One region of the Planococcus sp. 11815 genome, then DNA from elsewhere that is predicted to be linked to it. Evidence: a T-box and tRNA genes for the amino acid it is inferred to sense, from the RefSeq annotation. Region 1 holds a T-box; the other holds one or more tRNA genes.
The links. The T-box of region 1 lies ahead of pheS (phenylalanine--tRNA ligase subunit alpha). A T-box ahead of a tRNA ligase gene usually reads a tRNA of that ligase, here a tRNA-Phe.
Positions count from the first base shown of each region.

Region 2: it has a tRNA-Phe gene. The T-box ahead of pheS (phenylalanine--tRNA ligase subunit alpha) is inferred to sense a tRNA for this amino acid. The anticodon was not compared.

Region 1 is NZ_CP096991.1:1,357,246-1,366,803, forward strand. Features, by position in the region: gene M1Q06_RS06945 (hypothetical protein) at 1-145, opposite strand, end outside; gene M1Q06_RS06950 (dUTP diphosphatase) at 236-721, shown strand; gene M1Q06_RS06955 (M42 family metallopeptidase) at 793-1,881, shown strand; gene M1Q06_RS06960 (nuclease-related domain-containing protein) at 2,147-3,109, shown strand; gene M1Q06_RS06965 (helix-turn-helix transcriptional regulator) at 3,374-3,574, shown strand; gene M1Q06_RS06970 (hypothetical protein) at 3,577-4,071, shown strand; gene M1Q06_RS06975 (small multi-drug export protein) at 4,068-4,511, shown strand; gene M1Q06_RS06980 (TrmH family RNA methyltransferase) at 4,563-5,336, shown strand; T-box leader at 5,373-5,599, shown strand; gene pheS (phenylalanine--tRNA ligase subunit alpha) at 5,638-6,675, shown strand; gene pheT (phenylalanine--tRNA ligase subunit beta) at 6,688-9,087, shown strand; gene rnhC (ribonuclease HIII) at 9,133-9,558, opposite strand, start outside.
Region 2 is NZ_CP096991.1:1,235,072-1,244,629, forward strand. Features, by position in the region: rRNA gene M1Q06_RS06275 (23S ribosomal RNA) at 1-1,064, shown strand, start outside; rRNA gene rrf (5S ribosomal RNA) at 1,200-1,315, shown strand; tRNA gene M1Q06_RS06285 (tRNA-Val) at 1,324-1,399, shown strand; tRNA gene M1Q06_RS06290 (tRNA-Thr) at 1,412-1,487, shown strand; tRNA gene M1Q06_RS06295 (tRNA-Lys) at 1,497-1,572, shown strand; tRNA gene M1Q06_RS06300 (tRNA-Leu) at 1,594-1,678, shown strand; tRNA gene M1Q06_RS06305 (tRNA-Gly) at 1,680-1,754, shown strand; tRNA gene M1Q06_RS06310 (tRNA-Leu) at 1,778-1,866, shown strand; tRNA gene M1Q06_RS06315 (tRNA-Arg) at 1,892-1,968, shown strand; tRNA gene M1Q06_RS06320 (tRNA-Pro) at 1,994-2,070, shown strand; tRNA gene M1Q06_RS06325 (tRNA-Ala) at 2,077-2,152, shown strand; tRNA gene M1Q06_RS06330 (tRNA-Met) at 2,174-2,247, shown strand; tRNA gene M1Q06_RS06335 (tRNA-Ile) at 2,256-2,332, shown strand; tRNA gene M1Q06_RS06340 (tRNA-Ser) at 2,348-2,440, shown strand; tRNA gene M1Q06_RS06345 (tRNA-Met) at 2,483-2,559, shown strand; tRNA gene M1Q06_RS06350 (tRNA-Asp) at 2,563-2,638, shown strand; tRNA gene M1Q06_RS06355 (tRNA-Phe) at 2,654-2,729, shown strand; tRNA gene M1Q06_RS06360 (tRNA-Gly) at 2,734-2,807, shown strand; tRNA gene M1Q06_RS06365 (tRNA-Ile) at 2,813-2,889, shown strand; tRNA gene M1Q06_RS06370 (tRNA-Asn) at 2,894-2,968, shown strand; tRNA gene M1Q06_RS06375 (tRNA-Ser) at 2,973-3,064, shown strand; tRNA gene M1Q06_RS06380 (tRNA-Glu) at 3,071-3,142, shown strand; gene M1Q06_RS06385 (DMT family transporter) at 3,155-4,135, opposite strand; gene M1Q06_RS06390 (1,4-dihydroxy-2-naphthoate polyprenyltransferase) at 4,274-5,188, opposite strand; gene M1Q06_RS06395 (isochorismate synthase) at 5,349-6,740, shown strand; gene menD (2-succinyl-5-enolpyruvyl-6-hydroxy-3-cyclohexene-1-carboxylic-acid synthase) at 6,727-8,424, shown strand; gene menH (2-succinyl-6-hydroxy-2,4-cyclohexadiene-1-carboxylate synthase) at 8,421-9,242, shown strand; gene menB (1,4-dihydroxy-2-naphthoyl-CoA synthase) at 9,244-9,558, shown strand, end outside.

The DNA of each region.
Region 1 (9,558 bases):
CGTTCCCCACATCGTCGTGAAAATAATAAGTGCCGGATTCCAGCGCGGCATCGAGCTTGCGCTTGGGGTCAAAAATGAATTTGAGGAGACGGTAAAACAAGTAAATAATCAAGGCGATGATGATCAAGCGGATCAAAAATGCCATCGGATTGCCCCCCTTATCAGGATAGTCTTGTGTATAATACGTAACAGAAGCTTGGAAGTTTCACAATTTTGATCAAAAAGGAGAAAGTCTATGAACCTTCAGGAATTATTTCACATGCAGCGGGAACTCGACCGCTATATCCAATCGAATAGAAACGTCGAGGAATCGGTGTTCCGCAAGAAAGTGCTAGCCCTTCAAGTGGAATTGTCGGAACTTGCGAATGAAACGAGATGTTTCAAGTTCTGGAGCACGAAAGGCCCTTCGGATAAAAGCGTTTTGCTGGAGGAGTATGTTGACTGCATTCATTTCATCCTGTCGCTTGGCATTGAAAAGGGCTTTGATTCACTGGAACAATGGCCAGCAGCGACCAATGAACAAGAGCTGACGGAACTGTTCCTCTCTGCCCATCAAGGCGTCGGCCGGTTTGCAGAACAAGCAACGCACGAAGAGTATTTAAGCTTATGGCAGACCTTCGGGGCACTAGCAAAAGCACTCGGTTTCAGCTATGAAGAAGTACTGACAGCTTATGTAGAAAAGAATGAAACCAATTACAAGCGCCAGCAGCAAGGGTATTGAATGAATCTTTTGATAACGTAACCGCTTTCCTATATACTGAAAAAGCAATGACTATTTAGGAGGTCGAAATAATGTCAAAATTAGATGAAACACAACAAATGTTGAAAGATTTGACAGACGCGAATGGCATTCCCGGCAATGAACGCCAATCCCGCGAGGTTATGAAGAAATACATAGAGCCATTTGCCGACACGATCGAGACGGATAATCTCGGCAGCTTGATCGCTAAAAAAGAAGGGCTTGCAGATGGGCCGAAAATCATGGTCGCCGGACATTTAGATGAAGTCGGCTTCATGATTTCACAGATTGACGATAAAGGATTCCTGAAATTCCAAACGGTCGGTGGCTGGTGGAACCAGGTCATGCTTGCTCAGCGCGTGACAATTACAACGCGCAGCGGAAAAGAAATCACAGGGGTTATCGGATCCAAACCGCCGCATATCCTGTCTCCGGAAGCACGCAAAAAACCGGTGGAAATCAAGGATATGTTTATCGACATCGGCGCATCTTCACGTGAAGAAGCAAAAGAATGGGGCGTAACGCCAGGCGATATGGTCACTCCTTATTTCGAGTTCACTGTCATGAACAACGATAAGCTATTGATGGCGAAAGCTTGGGACAACCGCATTGGCTGCGCGATTGCTATCGATGTCTTGAAAGGCTTGAAAGGCGTCGACCACCCGAACGTCGTATATGGCGTCGGAACAGTCCAGGAAGAAGTGGGCTTGCGCGGCGCGAAAACGGCGACTTCATTCATCCAGCCGGATATCGGTTTTGCAGTGGATGTCGGCATCGCAGGAGACACGCCAGGCGTCACCTCAAAAGAATCCAACAGCAAAATGGGCGACGGCCCGCAAATCCTGTTGTTCGACGCTTCGATGGTGTCTCACCGCGGCTTGCGTGAGTTGGTTGTCGATACAGCGGAAGAATCAGGAATCCCGTTCCAGTTCGAAACGATTGCAGGCGGCGGAACAGATGCCGGCTCGATCCATTTAACGGCAAACGGCGTACCGGCCTTGTCAATCGGTGTAGCGACGCGCTACATCCATTCACACGCAGGCATCTTGCACCGCGACGACTACGAAAATGCTGTAAAATTGATCATTGAAGTAATCAAGAAGCTCGACCGCGACACAGTAACGAAAATTACATTCGATTGAATAATGAAATCCCTCCAATTTTTGTGGAGGGGTTTTTTATTGGTTAAAAGCCGAAGTGAAATTGCAAAAAAGCATTTATATTTCGCATATAAAATAAGCCGATTGGCAAACAACCAGAGAAATACCACAAATAAATCATAGGGTTTTGCAAAGAACGGTAACCATCCCGCAAACAAAATGATTGGAAAAGCCCATAAGCGCCAATTTGTGGTGAAAGAGGCATCGCCGAATGCTATACTTCAACTATCATATTAGGAGGTGTTCAATGGGCAAAAAAGAAATAGCATTATTATCTGAAACAGAGTCGCTGGAGAGTCTATTACATCGATTGCCTGACAATCATTCGCGCCGGGAATTTATCCAAGTTGAAATTTTTAAGGCAATGGCCGGAAAAAGGGGCGAAGAGAGGCTGCACCGGAAAATGGTTGAATTCGAGACAGAGGAACAACACCGATTTTTGAAAAATGTATGCTTGTCAAGAGATCGGTGGAAAGTCCAAGTGGATGGATTGTTATTGACGGAGCGCGGGGCAATTGTCATCGAATCGAAAAATATTAGCGGCCAACTTTATTTTGATGATAAAACCGGTGAATTTTCAAGAACCAATATAGAAGGCGTAAAAACGATAATGGAAGATCCGACGATCCAGTTGAACAAGCATATCCGTTTCTTGAGGTTATTTTTCAAAAGGCAGAATATCGATTTGCCCGTTTCGGGGATTGTCGTATTTACATCTAAACATTGTGAATTTCTGGCTAAGCCAAAGCAACACCACGTCTGCAAAACATATCAATTGGTCGATTATTTATTCAACATCCTTCAGGAATTCCCCCTAAAAAGCTACCCTCATGATTTATCGGAAATTCAGAAACTCCTCGAGCAATCTCGTGCCCCTTATAAGAGAAAACCATTGTGTCATTTATACTCAATAGATGAAACCGAGCTGTATACGGGTATACTGTGCACAAGCTGTAAAAATCTTAGTATGATGCGAAAGCATAAGAAAGGATGGATTTGTGCCGACTGCCAAGCGGTGGACCCGCTCGCTTTTCAACATACAATCCGGGAATATTTTTCGCTGATTAATACACACCTTAGCAATAGGAAACTCCGGAAATTCTGCAATCTCGAATCGCCTTATATTACTTCCCGTCTGTTAGGGGCATATGATTTAGAGACTGCTGGTGCTTTGCGCAATCGGACGTACTCTTTAAAGAAAAAAGACTAGCTTTTCACGTAATGTGAAAAGCTTTTATGGGGTTATGCAAATAAATCGATGTATTCCGCAAACAATGAATAGTATTCCGCAAATAACTCAACGAATTTCACTAATAACCTAATGCATTCGGCAAAGAATCCTCCATATTCCGCAAATATATCGAAACTCCCCAATAAAATAATTGCTTCTACATTAGCTTTACTTGATAAAATGTTAAGTTTAGTATACATTATGTAATATAAACCTAACATTTTTAAAGGAAGGATGAAGCGGATGCTGAAAAACCGGGTGAAAGAGCTACGGGCTCGCTATGGGTTTACACAAAGCGAGCTGGGCAAGCAAGTGGATGTAACGCGGCAAACGATTGCATTTATCGAGAAAGGCGAATTTTCACCGTCAATTACATTGTCTTTGAAGCTCGCTAAGGTCTTGCAAGTGGAAGTAGGCGACTTATTTTGGTTGGAGGAGGAGTAAAAATGAAACAGGATTTTCGCATGACATACCCGCTTTGGAATATGGCATTTATTTTGATTTTGGCAGTGATGGCGGTTGGGTTCACTTCAAGCTTCGTCAATGTCACGAAGACTGATTCGAGCTTGAGCATCGAAACGCAAGCGGTGGAAGGGTTCTTGCTGTTTGCGGCATTGATCGCGTATTTAGTATTAATCACCATCTATTTGATTGCTTTGCAAGCGTACAACCGAAAAAATCCAGGCAAGAAAATTTCTCCATTTTCAATGCGCCCTCCTGAATACATGGAACAAGACGAGGGAATGACGTTCATCACAAGAAAAGCGGTGCAGAAAGTGTATACATTCATCACCTGGACATTGCCGTTCTTTGCATTGATCGTGATGCTTTTCCCGATCCCGAGACTTTTCATTGTCTGGGGAATCCTCGCTGTCGCATTCGGCCAGAACCTGATTTATTATATGGAGATGCGCAGGCATCTGAAGGAGGCAGCTGAATGATTTATGAATACGCATTAATATTCCTCGGGGCGGCGATTCCGTGGTTAGAAATCGCGCTCGTCATCCCGCTCGGCATTGTCTGGGGCTTGTCGCCGGTATGGGTCATGATCACGGCATTTGTAGGGAATATGTTGACGGTGATGCTGCTTATTATCGGCTTCGACAAATTCCGAATCTGGTACGATAAGCGCCAGGAAGCAAAAGGCAAGGAGCCGTCGAAGAAAAACGAACGCGCAGTGCGCATCTGGAACAAATACGGGCTGCCGGGGCTATCGCTTTTAGGGCCAATTTTGATCGGCACGCATATCGCGGCATTCATCGGCATGACTTTGGGTGCGACGAAGCGCAATACGACCGTCTGGATGATCATCAGCATCGGGGTCTGGACGCTCGCGTTCGGGATTTTGACAGCACTTGGCTTTGATTTCTTTACTGCGTAAAACGGCCCTATGCTATACTGGAGCTATTCTGAAAAAAGTGGTGAACGTATTATGAAACGAATTGAATCATTGCAGAACTCGCTTGTCAAACATTGGAAGAAACTGAGCACAACCCGTAAAGAGCGCGATAAATTCGGGGAATTTCTCATCGAAGGATTTCATTTGACGGAAGAGGCGTTGAATAAGAAAGACGGGATCAAAGGCTTGATCGTCCGCGAAGGCACGGAAATTCCAGATGCTTGGGATATCGAGGGCCTCACGCTTTATGTAGTGACGGCACAGATCGCAAAAGAAATTGCGGAAACTGAGCATACGCAAGGCATTTTCGCCCATTGCGCACAGCCGGAGTATGGCGACTCTGTGCAAGAGCAATGGCAGACCTTGCTTTTGATCGACGCCGTACAAGACCCAGGCAATGTCGGGACGATGATCCGCACCGCGGCAGCGGCCGGAATTGACGCTGTTGTGCTCGGAAAAGGTTCGGCGGATGCGTACAATCCGAAAACGGTGCGCTCTGCGCAAGGCGCGCATTTCCAGGTGCCGATTGTCAAAGGCGATTTGTTCGATTGGGTTGCACGCTTGAAAGGGCGGGACATTCCGGTTTACGGGACGGCTCTTTACCAATCGGTGCCGATGTACGAGGCGGAATCGAAAGGGCGTTTTGCGCTGATTGTTGGAAATGAAGGAAGCGGCGTGGAGCCGCAGCTACTCGAGCAGACCGACCAGAATCTCATGGTGCCGCTTTACGGCCCGGCAGAATCATTGAACGTAGCCGTAGCAACTGGAATTCTATTGTATAGCCTCGTTCCCAAAACTGGTGTTTGATTAACCGGCGAAAGTTCATTATAATAGAAGAGAAATAAACAAGCGTTGACCGGGAAAAGTACGTAGTCCCCTGCATCCAAGGAAGTCCGCCCTCGACTGAAAGCGCGGATATGCAGGAACTCCGGAAGTTCACCCCGCGAGCTGCTAGACGGGGACCGGCCGAGTGCCGTAAAGTCTAGCCGGTGATGAGCCGTTATTCAATGGAGTGATCGCATGCGTGCGATAACTAGGGTGGTACCGCGAATCAATGCCTCGTCCCTTTTTGGGGGCGGGGCTTTTTTATGTTCAAGGAGGAGAGAAAATGGAAGCAAGATTGCAGGAATTGAAAAATGAAGCATTGGAGAAAATCCAGGCAGCGCAAACAGTCAAGGAATTGACGGACGTGCGCGTAGCGTATTTAGGGAAAAAGGGGCCGATCACCGATGTCTTGAAAGGCATGGGCAAATTGCCGGCGGAAGAGCGTCCGAAGATGGGCGCGCTCGCAAACGAAGTGCGTGCCGAAGTGACTGAGTCGCTCGAAGCGCGCATGGTCCTGCTGGAAGAACAGGCGATCAATGAAAAGCTGCAAAGCGAAACGATTGATATTTCTTTGCCAGGACGTCCGGCGAAGACAGGCAATCCACATCCACTGACGCGGGTTGTCGAGGAAATTGAAGATCTTTTCTTGTCGATGGGATACGAAATCGCAGAAGGCCCGGAAGTCGAGAAGGATTATTATAATTTCGAAGCACTCAACTTGCCAAAAGGGCATCCAGCGCGCGATATGCAGGATTCCTTCTATATAACAGAAGATATTTTGCTGCGCACGCATACCTCACCGGTGCAGGCGCGCACGATGGAAGCAAAAGGCGGAGAGCCGATCAAGATCATTTGCCCGGGCAAAGTGTACCGCCGCGACAATGACGATGCGACGCATTCGCATCAATTCACGCAAATCGAAGGGCTTGTTGTAGGCGAGGACATCCGCATGAGCGATTTGAAAGGGACTTTGTCCGTCTTTGCCAAGAAGATGTTCGGCGAAGACCGTGAAATCCGTCTGCGTCCGAGTTTCTTCCCGTTCACGGAGCCTTCCGTTGAAATGGATATTTCCTGCTTCAAATGCGGCGGGTCTGGCTGCAATGTCTGCAAAAAGACCGGCTGGATCGAAATTCTGGGCGCTGGCATGGTGCATCCGAACGTTCTGGAAATGGCCGGCTATGATTCGAAGCGCCTGACAGGATTTGCATTCGGCATGGGGCCAGAGCGCATTGCGATGCTGAAATACGGCATCGAGGACATCCGCCATTTCTACACGAACGACGTGCGTTTCTTGACGCAATTTCAACGGACGGAACTTTAAGGAGGAACTTTCATGTTAGTATCGACAAAATGGTTGGAAGAATATGTAAATACACAAGATTTGCCCCCAGCGGAACTCGGGGAAAAAATTACGCGCGCAGGAATCGAAGTTGACGCCGTAATTGACCGTTCGGAAGGACTGGCGAATTTGGTCGTCGGTTATGTGACGGATTGCGTGAAGCATCCGGAAGCCGATAAACTGTCAATCTGCCAAGTGGATGTCGGCGGCGGGGAAATCGACCAGATCATCTGCGGCGCACCGAATATCGCTAAAGGGCAGTCGGTCATCGTGGCACGTCCGGGCGCGAAACTTCCAGGCGGCATGAAAATCAAAAAAGCGAAGCTGCGTGGAGAAATATCGAACGGCATGATCTGCTCGCTTCAGGAACTGGGCATTGAAACGAAACTTGTGCCAAAAAGCTATGCAGAAGGCATTTACGTCTTGCCTGAAAAAGCAGAGCCCGGCACAGATGTACTGTCTTATCTGGACTTGGACGATACGGTCCTTGAACTTGGCCTTACTCCGAACCGTGCGGATGCGATGAGCATGCTCGGTGTCGCTTATGAAGTCGGCGCCATTTTGGGAGAAGAGGTTAGCTTGCCGGAAATCAAGTACACAGAAGCTGCGGACAGTGCGGAAAGCATGCTGTCGCTCGAAGTGGATGCACCAGAAGCGAATCCTCTTTATGTCGCGAAAGTCGTGCGCAACGTTAAAGTGAAGGAATCGCCGCTTTGGCTGCAACAGCGCTTGATGGCTGCTGGCGTACGCCCGCATAATAATGTCGTTGACGTGACAAACTATATTTTGATGGAATACGGCCAGCCGCTTCATGCGTTTGACTATGATTCCCTTGGTTCCGGCAACATCACCGTGCGCCAGGCAAAAGAAGGCGAAAAAATCACAACGCTTGATGACACAGAACGCACCTTATCTGCGCATCAATTGGTCATCACCAACGGCACGGACCCTGTCGCACTTGCCGGTGTCATGGGCGGTGCAAATTCGGAAGTGAGCGATGAGACGACAACGGTCGTCATCGAGTCCGCTTATTTTGCTTCCGATTCGATTCGCCGTACGTCGAAAGACCATAACTTGAGAAGCGATGCGAGCTCACGCTATGAAAAAGGCGTCGACCCGAACCGCGTCATCCCGGCTGCGGAACGTGCTGCACAATTATTGGCTGAACTGGCGGAAGGCGAAGTGCTTGCCGGATCGCTCATCTTCGACCAGCTCGATAAACAAGAGCGCGTTGTCAAAGTTTCTCCGGACTTCATCAATAGCCGCCTCGGCATGAAGATCCGCCTTGAGGACATGCTCGATATCCTTAGCCGCTTGAAGTTCAACACGGAAGCGGCGAATAATCAATTGATCATTGAAGTGCCGACACGCCGACAAGATATCCAGATCGAAGAAGATGTCGTGGAGGAAATCGCACGTCTTTACGGCTACGACGAGATTCCGGCAACCTTGCCGCGTACCGATGCGACACCTGGCGGATTGAGCCCATACCAGGCGAAACGCCGCATTGCACGCCATTTCCTGGAAGGGGCGGGCTTGCTTCAGGCTACGACCTATTCCTTGACCTCGGAAGCGGCAGCGACGCAATTTGCACTGGAGCCGACGGAAACGACCCGTCTGTTGATGCCAATGAGCGAAGAGCGCAGCATTTTGCGCCAGAGTTTATTGCCTCATCTGCTCGAATCGCTTTCATACAATACGGCGCGCCGCATTGATTCGGCAGCTTTGTATGAAACGGGTTCGGTGTTCTTGAAAGGCCAGGATGAATTGCTCGATGAACAAGAGCATTTGGCAATTGTCATGACGGGACTGTGGCTCGACCATAGCTGGCAAGGCGAAAAGAAAGCTGTCGACTTTTTCGTGGCAAAAGGCATCGTGGAAGGGCTGGCTGAAAAGCTGGGCCTAGAACTGTCATTTGAACGCGGCGAAATGGACGGTTTGCATCCAGGCAGAACCGCATTTATCCTGCTCGATGGCAAGCGCATCGGTGTCATTGGCGCCTTGCACCCGTCCGAGCAGAAAAAACGCGATTTGAAAGAAACGATCGTGGTGGAATTGAACTTGGCGATGTTGCTGACGCGCGAAACGGAAGCGCTTGTCTATACACAAGTATCCCGCTACCCGACAATTTCACGCGACGTGGCGTTGGTCTTGTCGAATATCGTGGAAGCGCAGACGATTGAAGGGGTTATCCGCAAAGCGGGCGGCAAGCTTTTGAAAGATGTCCGCGTCTTCGATCTGTACGAAGGCGACCGCATGGATGAAGGCAAGAAATCCTTGGCGTTCTCGCTAAGATATTTCGACCCGGAGAAAACACTGACCGATGAAGAAGTGAACGCAGCGCATGAGAAAATCATCAAAGCGCTCACGGAATCAGGAGCGGAACTCCGTTAAAACCAAAAACAGTCTTGGGCTCATGGTGAGTCCAAGACTGTTTTTTTATGTGCGTTTTTTCTTCGCTGCCAAGGCTTGCGCTTTTTTCGTATTGGCAAAATGGGCTTTCGTAATGCTTTTCAGGAAGGTTTCTCCGCGCGACAACAAGATCTTGGCCGCGGCTTCATCGACAATCGCGCCAGCGCCTTTTGGCAAAGAGACGCCTGCAACTGTGCTGAGACGGTCCATTTCCTCTAAGAAAGCGACACGCGCAATGATCGATGCGCAGGCGACCGAAACATGGAGATTTTCCGCTTTCGTGGAAAACAGCACATTCTCGCGGATGATGTCGGATTCTTGTGCGATGTGCCGATAGTAGATGCCGCGCTCTGCGAATTGGTCGATCAGTATCGCTTCGGGTTTTTCCGGTGCCATTTTCCGCAAGACATGCTTCAACGCCTGGTTGTGGAGCAAAGCTTTGATCTTGCCTTG
Region 2 (9,558 bases), 120 kb from region 1:
CCCGGTGCTGGAAGGTTAAGGGGAGTGCTTAGCGCAAGCGAAGGTGCGAACCGAAGCCCCAGTAAACGGCGGCCGTAACTATAACGGTCCTAAGGTAGCGAAATTCCTTGTCGGGTAAGTTCCGACCCGCACGAAAGGCGTAACGATCTGGGCACTGTCTCAACGAGAGACTCGGTGAAATTATAGTACCTGTGAAGATGCAGGTTACCCGCGACAGGACGGAAAGACCCCGTGGAGCTTTACTGTAACCTGATATTGAATTTTGGTGCAACTTGTACAGGATAGGTAGGAGCCAGAGAACCCGGAGCGCCAGCTTCGGGGGAGGCGTCGGTGGGATACTACCCTGGTTGTATTGAACTTCTAACCCACAAGCCTTAGCGGCTTGGGAGACAGTGTCAGGCGGGCAGTTTGACTGGGGCGGTCGCCTCCTAAAGAGTAACGGAGGCGCTCAAAGGTTCCCTCAGAATGGTTGGAAATCATTCGCAGAGTGTAAAGGCACAAGGGAGCTTGACTGCGAGACGGACAGGTCGAGCAGGGTCGAAAGACGGACTTAGTGATCCGGTGGTTCCGCATGGAAGGGCCATCGCTCAACGGATAAAAGCTACCCCGGGGATAACAGGCTTATCTCCCCCAAGAGTCCACATCGACGGGGAGGTTTGGCACCTCGATGTCGGCTCATCGCATCCTGGGGCTGTAGTCGGTCCCAAGGGTTGGGCTGTTCGCCCATTAAAGCGGTACGCGAGCTGGGTTCAGAACGTCGTGAGACAGTTCGGTCCCTATCCGTCGCGGGCGCAGGAAATTTGAGAGGAGCTGTCCTTAGTACGAGAGGACCGGGATGGACACACCGCTGGTGTACCAGTTGTTCTGCCAAGAGCATCGCTGGGTAGCTATGTGTGGCCGGGATAAGTGCTGAAAGCATCTAAGCACGAAGCCCCCCTCAAGATGAGATTTCCCATTGCGCAAGCAAGTAAGATCCCTCAAAGACGATGAGGTAGATAGGTTCGGGGTGGAAGCGTGGCGACACGTGCAGCTGACGAATACTAATCGATCGAGGACTTAACCAACAAACTGAACATGCGTTTCCAATGTCGATTTATCCGGTTTTGAAAGAACAAGAATTTTTGCCTCCGGGCAAAAAAAAGACTTGTAAAACTCGCCAGAGTTGGTATAATAAGACTTGTCTTTCAAAAACCTTATAGTCCAGTGATGATGGCAAAGAGGCCACACCCGTTCCCATCCCGAACACGGAAGTTAAGCTCTTTTGCGCCGATGGTAGTTGGGGGTTTCCCCCTGTGAGAGTAGGACGTCGCTGGGCATACATACGGAGGATTAGCTCAGCTGGGAGAGCATCTGCCTTACAAGCAGAGGGTCGGCGGTTCGATCCCGTCATCCTCCACCATTTTTACTCCATGCCGGAGTAGCTCAACTGGTAGAGCAACTGACTTGTAATCAGTAGGTTGAGGGTTCAAGTCCTTTCTCCGGCACCACTCATGTTTGAGCCATTAGCTCAGTTGGTAGAGCATCTGACTTTTAATCAGAGGGTCGAAGGTTCGAATCCTTCATGGCTCACCATTTTAATTTCATAATTGCCACGCGGGTGTGGCGGAACTGGCAGACGCACTAGACTTAGGATCTAGCGCCTTCGGGCGTGGGGGTTCGACTCCCTTCACCCGCACCAAGCGGAAGTAGTTCAGTGGTAGAACGCCACCTTGCCAAGGTGGAGGTCGCGGGTTCGACCCCCGTCTTCCGCTCCAATTTTTTATCTGTCCAATGCCCCGCCGGGGTGGCGGAACTGGCAGACGCACAGGACTTAAAATCCTGCGGTAGGTGACTACCGTACCGGTTCGATTCCGGTCCTCGGCACCAACTGTTTTATCAAATTTTATATTATGCGCCCGTAGCTCAATTGGATAGAGTACTTGACTACGAATCAAGCGGTTAGAGGTTCGAGTCCTCTCGGGCGCGCCATATTTTTGTCATCATCCTATTTAGTCGGGAAGTAGCTCAGCTTGGTAGAGCACTTGGTTTGGGACCAAGGGGTCGCAGGTTCGAATCCTGTCTTCCCGACCACTTTATGGGGCCTTAGCTCAGCTGGGAGAGCGCCTGCCTTGCACGCAGGAGGTCAGCGGTTCGATCCCGCTAGGCTCCACCAACTATACAATTTAAAGATCCTGGCGGCGTAGCTCAGCTGGCTAGAGCGTACGGTTCATACCCGTAAGGTCGGGGGTTCGATCCCCTCTGCCGCCACTTTTTTAGGACCTTTAGCTCAGTTGGTTAGAGCAGACGGCTCATAACCGTCCGGTCGCAGGTTCGAGTCCTGCAAGGTCCACCATTTAATATTTATCACGGAGGAATACCCAAGTTTGGCTGAAGGGATCGGTCTTGAAAACCGACAGGGGAGTCAAATCCCGCGGGGGTTCGAATCCCTCTTCCTCCTCCATCTTTAAAAAATGTGTGGACAATTTTTCTTCAATATAATTATCGCGGGGTGGAGCAGTTCGGTAGCTCGTTGGGCTCATAACCCAAAGGTCGCAGGTTCAAATCCTGCCCCCGCAACCAAATGGTCCCGTGGTGTAGCGGTTAACATGCCTGCCTGTCACGCAGGAGATCGCCGGTTCGATCCCGGTCGGGACCGCCATTTTTATAAATATGTGGGTCAGTAGCTCAGTCGGTAGAGCATTAGATTGAAGCTCTAAGTGTCGGCGGTTCGATTCCGTCCTGACCCACCATATTGCGGGTGTAGTTTAGTGGTAAAACCTCAGCCTTCCAAGCTGATGATGAGGGTTCGATTCCCTTCACCCGCTCCAATAATGGGCCTATAGCTCAGCTGGTTAGAGCGCACGCCTGATAAGCGTGAGGTCGGTGGTTCGAGTCCACTTAGGCCCACCATTGTTCCGAAGTAGCTCAGTGGTAGAGCACCGCACTGTTAATGCGATGGTCGTAGGTTCGAGTCCTACCTTCGGAGCCATACTGGGGAAGTACTCAAGTGGCTGAAGAGGCGCCCCTGCTAAGGGTGTAGGTCGGTAACACCGGCGCGAGGGTTCAAATCCCTCCTTCTCCGCCAGTATTTGGCCCCTTGGTCAAGCGGTTAAGACACCGCCCTTTCACGGCGGTAACACGGGTTCGAATCCCGTAGGGGTCATATTAAAAAGCGTCATGCATTCATATGCATGACGCTTTTTTCTTTTTCTAATTTTTGTTCATTGTGTGAAGCGAAACTGTGTATTGCCATTCCTAGTATTACCATGGTTAAGCCAATTAATGCTATTGGGGAAGGAAATGCGATGCTTAAAAGAAAAAATTCACCTATTAATGCAAATATAACTTCCATAGATTGCGTGGCTTCAACTGCAGCAAGCTTTGACATGTTGTTTCTGACCATATCGGTCGCCATAAAGAATAGAACAGTCGCTACTACTCCTGAACTGATGGCAACTATCAAAGATTGATAAATTTGAGAGTTAGAAGGCAACCCAGTTGTCGAGAAACCATAAATAGAGAGAACCAACCAAAGCGGGAGACTGGCAATCGTCATTCCAAGCACGCGTTGATATGCATCTAGACGACCTTCGCAAACCTCCATCATTTTCCGATTTCCAAGTGGGTAGGCAAAAGCTGCTATCAAAACGGGTATTAACCCGAGTAGCAACGTGGAAATAGTAACATTAGTTAAGTGGTCAAGTTGAAGAAGGGCTATCCCAGCTAAAATAATCGTTGAAAACAATAAGCCTTTGATCGGAATGTGTTGTCTATGCATAATAGTTTGGCCGGATACATGAATTTTAACTAAAAAAAGAGGTGCCAGTAAAGTTCCAGCGATGATTGTAAATTGCCAAGTTCCGGCTATTAGCCATCCTGGGGAATATGCTGCTGCAAAACACAAGGGAGCGTAAAAAAGACCGAATCCTATGAAACTCCACAATAACCATTTCACCTTATGTTTTTTCATTTCGTGGAGGAGCGGAAGCAAGTTTCCCCTAAGCATGACAATTAATAAGAGGAAAGGAATCATAAATAGGTAACGCAGGGACGCGCTCCATACCCAATGGCCTCCTTGTGCCTCCATTAATGCATTAACAATAAATGTGACTGCAAAAAACATTGCTCCTGCAAGACCTAATAAAATTGGTTTCATAGGAAAACCCCTTTAAAATATATTAGATACAATATATCGCAACCGAGAAATTTTCACCACTCTTATTTTAAATGAGACTTCTCATAGCTATTTCAATAATAAAAAGCTGATGGCAATGAGCCATCAGCTTTTAGGTATTTAAGATAAAAAATAATCTACTAGTAGACCGATTGCTAGCAGGAAGCTGAACAAAGTGTTCGTGATTCCCGTGTCTTTCATGGCAGGCATTACTTGTAGAGGCTCAGTGTAGCGCTTAAAAGTCATAATTACTTTCAGGGGCTTAATAACACTTAGTAGCACCAATAAAGCCCAGGGTGTAACAATACCGAGCAACACCAATAAAATAATCCAAGCATAAGACAAAATAAAGAACCACATGAAAGTTGTTACTGCAGCCGGTCGGCCGGCTAGGATCGCTAAAGTGCGCCGCCCGCTTTTTTTATCTCCGACCATATCGCGGATGTTATTGGCCATCATAATTGCTGCTACGAGCAATGTGCTGGGTACAGCTAACATAACAGCGGTGGAGGTGATCGTTTCTGCTTGGATATAAAAAGCGACGATTACTATGAGGAAGCCCATGAACAATCCTGAAAACAATTCACCTAATGGCGTGTAAGCAATCGGGTATGGCCCACCGGTATAAAAATAACCGACTAGCATACCAATGCCACCAACCGCCAATAGCCACCAACTGGTAGAAGCTGCAATATAAAGCCCTAATACAGCAGAGATAGCGTAAAGCAGAAATGCCAGAACCAGAACGGTTTTCGGTGAAACACCATTCCGGACGATAGCGCCTCCAATGCCAACGGATTCTTCAGTATCGAGCCCTCTGGCGTAGTCATAGTATTCATTGAACATATTGGTTGCTGCTTGAATCAGTAGGCTTGCGATCAGCATGGCTAAGAACAGCGCCCAATTTAAAGCGGTATAATGGATTGCAATCATTGTCCCTAGGAATACTGGGGCAAAAGATGCCGTTAAAGTATGGGGCCGGGTGAGCTGCCACCAGACGCGCCATCCACTATCAGCTTGTATGGAATGTGTCATTTCTATCTCTCCTATTCATTTCTTTCCAACCTATATTGTACTTCAAAACGCAGAGATTTACAGCATATGTTGTGCTGAATTCCGGAGAAAGGGGTATGATAGAAGGTAGAGATAAAATGTATCGCAGTGAATTGAAGCTGCAGTAAACGGAGGTAATCCGGTGAATTCACAATCGTATTCATCAACTGAACAAATGGAAGCGAATCGCTTCAGCGGCTATCGCTTCTATACAGAAACAATTGAAGTATCGACCATGTCTGCTCTGGCATTTTTCGAAGCTGGGCAGGAACAGTACGAAGGTAAGCGCATGTTTTGGCAGAATCGTGAAAAGTCCTTCACGATGGTGGGCCTGGGACATGCTTATGTGCTGACGGCTGACGATTATAAAGGACGATTCAGCAGCATTCAGAAGGACTGGAAAGCGCTGAGTGCCCAATTGGTGAATGAAGAAACAGCCGTTCAGCCAGTGCTATTCGGCGGTTTTTCATTTGATCCTTTGAATGATCAGCCGAGCGAGTGGCGAAATTTCCCGCAGGCTTATTTTGCTGTGCCGACATTTCAGCTTATTATCAAGGGAGAGCAGGCGTATGTCAGTGTCCATTTGATTACTAAGCAGCCAAACAGCTTTATGGATTTTGAAGTGTTGCGTAAAGAACGTGACCGGCTAATTCATGGCGCGCAAGTTTCAGAGCCAAAAGCGTACCAAAAACCTCTAGTTTCTGACAAAAAGGAACTGAAAAAAGACGAGTATATGCGGTCCATCGAAAAAGTGACGGACGTAATCCAAGCAGGCGAAGTCGATAAGGTGGTTATCGCAAGAGCGCTGGAACTTCGCTTTAAGGAAGCTTTAGCACCGGCTTCTGCCCTCTACCAAGCAGCGAATGAACAGCCAGAAAGCTTTTTGTTCGGGCTGGAAGCTGGCGAACAATTCTTTTTCGGAGCGACTCCGGAGCGCCTGGTTAAAGTGGAGCAGCAAAGAGCATTGTCTACTTGTTTGGCGGGTTCTACCCCACGAGGTCAATCCGTTGAACAGGACGAAGCGCTGGGACAAGCTTTATTAAATGATTCAAAAAATCGTTCCGAACATCAGTATGTTGTCCAGATGATCGGTGACGTGTTCGAGGAGCATTGTTCGGATCCGCGCATTCCGCAAAATCCTAAGTTGATGAAAATTCGGGATATACAACATTTGTATACACCGGTGGAAGGCAAGTTGAAAAAAGGCAGTTCGTTACTGGATCTTGTTGAAGCGCTACATCCGACACCCGCACTCGGCGGCGAACCGAAGTTACAGGCACTTAGCTTGATCCGCTCTTATGAACCTCTGAATAGAGGATATTATGCAGCGCCGATCGGCTGGATCGACGCAAAAGGCGATGGTGAATTCGCTGTGGCGATCCGTTCCGCTTTGCTTGATGGAGATAAAGCGTATTTATTCGCAGGCGGCGGCATTGTGGCAGATTCTACACCAGAAGCCGAATATGATGAGACATGGGTGAAGTTCCGCCCGATGCTTCGTGTGCTGGGAGGAAATTTGCATGACGAATCGTGAGTTTTTAACTGAATATGTTTCGGCATTTACACATTCGCTGTTACATGCAGGGGTGAAAAAGGCGGTTATCAGTCCGGGTTCGCGTTCGACGCCTCTTGCCTATGCTTTCATGAAACAGGAAGGGATAGAGACGTATCGGCAAATAGATGAACGATCGGCTGCGTTTTATGCACTAGGTTTGGCAAAAGCTTCGAACAGTCCAGTTGTTTTGATTTGTACATCAGGGACTGCGGCAGCCAATTATTTCCCTGCGATTGTCGAAGCCTATTATGCGCGTGTGCCACTTTTGGTCGTGACGGCAGACCGTCCGCATGAGCTTCGTGAAGTCGGGGCCCCGCAAGCGATTAACCAGATCAATTTATTCGGCTCCCATGTCAAGTGGTCAGCTGATTTGCCGTTGCCGGAGCAGGGCAACCGTTTGGACTTTTTGAAGCGCCATTTGGGGCGTGCAGCAGCCATGGCTGAAACCGCGCCAAAGGGACCGGTTCATTTGAATGTGCCATTCCGTGAACCGCTTAGCATTGATTTCGAACAGCCTTATGAAAGCAAAAGAGAACTATACCGTTTTGAAAGCAGCCAGCAGCTGAATGATGAAGCTGCGGCATTTTTACGAGGAGTGTTCAGCCATTCGCGGGGCTTGCTGATCGCTGGGGAAAATACGGCTCTGGTTTCATCGGAGCAATGGGAGTTTATCCGCCGCCTCGGTTGGCCAGTGCTTGCCGATCCGTTGTCGAATCTACGCTCGAATGTACCTGATGATCTAATGGATGTCATCGTCGATTCCTATGATGCCTTGCTGAAGAACGAGAAATTTGCTGACAGTGTAGCGCCGGACGTAGTGGTAAGGATTGGGCCTCAGCCTGTATCCAAGCCGCTCAGCCTATTTTTAGGGAAAGCCGAGCCTGCGAGTTATGTCGTGCTCGATGAAAGCCCGATGCTTAGAGACCCGCAATCAGCTGTCACGCATCACATCCAACAGCATGCTTCTGCCCTATGGAAGTTGAGTTTGGAAGCGAAATCGTCGAATCCGTATCTCGAACAATGGATAAAAGCAGGGGAATTGGTGCAGGAGACGATGTCTATCCATTGCCAGCAAGAATTGGATGAAGGCGTATTGGCGAAAGCCTTTTTTGATGAGCTCGATGGGTGTGATTTAACTGTGAGCAGCAGTATGCCGATACGGGATGCAGATACGTATTTCCAGGTGACGCAACGGGACGTCCGGATTTATGCCAACCGCGGCGCCAATGGCATAGACGGAGTGGTATCGACTGCTTTCGGGATCCAGGCAGCGAATAAACGGCCTAGCTATCTATTGATCGGTGATTTGGCTTTGCTGCATGATATGAACGGTTTGCTTGCATCGAAACTGCAAGCTGCCGATATGACGATCATTGTCATGAACAATGATGGAGGCGGGATATTCTCTTATTTGCCCCAGTCGAAAGAAGAGCGCTACTACGAGGAACTTTTCGGCACGCCGACAGGAATCCAGTTCAAAGCAGCAGCTGAAATGTACGATGCGGAATATTTCTCTGCGGAGACTGTGGATGAATTGCAGTCGGCGCTTAGAACGCTGAAAGACAAACCGGTGCGCATCATTGAAGTGGCAACAAACCGCGCCAATAACGTAACGGTTCACCGGAAATTGTGGGACCGGCTCGATGAGGTGCTAAATACATGAAATTGATAGCGAATGGTGTTCGCTACCATATTGAGGTAGTGGGAGATAGAGCCCATCCTGTCCTGGTTTTGCTTCACGGCTTTACGGGCAGCACTGCTACATGGGAAACGGCCATTGAAAACTGGAGAGACTATCGGATAGTGGCGATCGACTTGATTGGGCATGGCCAGACAGAAAGCCCGGCAGACGAAAGCCGTTATGCGATGGAACGGCAGCTGGATGACCTTGATTACATTTTCAAAGAAATGAAGTTGGAGAAATTCACATTGCTCGGCTATTCGATGGGCGGTCGCACAGCACTTGCCTATACTTGTGAATTTCCACATCGCATTGACCAGCTTATTTTGGAAAGTGCTTCACCTGGCTTGAAAACAGAAGCTGCAAGAGAAGAGCGGCGAGAACGGGATGCGCAGTTAGCCACTAATATTGTTGATGGTGGACTAGAGCAATTTGTTGAGAAATGGGAGAACATCCCGTTGTTCGACAGCCAGAAATCATTGCCGGAACATGTGCGGCAGCAAGTAAAACAAGAACGATTGGCACAGACTGCACAAGGTTTGGCGAATAGCTTGAAAGGCATGGGCACAGGTTCACAGCGATCTTATTGGGACTGTTTGCCGGAATTGGAGATGCCAGTTTTGCTGGTGACCGGAGAACTGGATCCGAAGTTTTGCGCCATCGCTCGTGAGATGGAGGAATTATTGCCGAACGCAGAACACTGCATCATTTCAGCGGGACATGCGATTCATGTGGAAAAACCTGCTGAATTTGCTACAATGGTTATGGAACGATTAAATGGAATTAATGAGGAGGACTAGTATGTCAACACGTCAATGGGTTACAGAACTTACATATGAAGACATTAAATACGAAACATATAATGGGATTGCAAAAATCACCATTAACCGTCCGGAAGTACGCAATGCATTCCGCCCGAAAACGGTCCATGAATTGATCGACGCGTTTTCACGCGCGCGCGATAATTCGGATGTCGGCGTCATCGTCTTGACAGGCGAAGGCGAAAAAGCATTCTGTTCAGGCGGAGACCAATCCGTCCGCGGACATGGCGGCTACGTTGGGGAAGATGAAATTCCGCGCCTTAACGTCCTGGACTTGCAGCGTTTGATCCGCGTC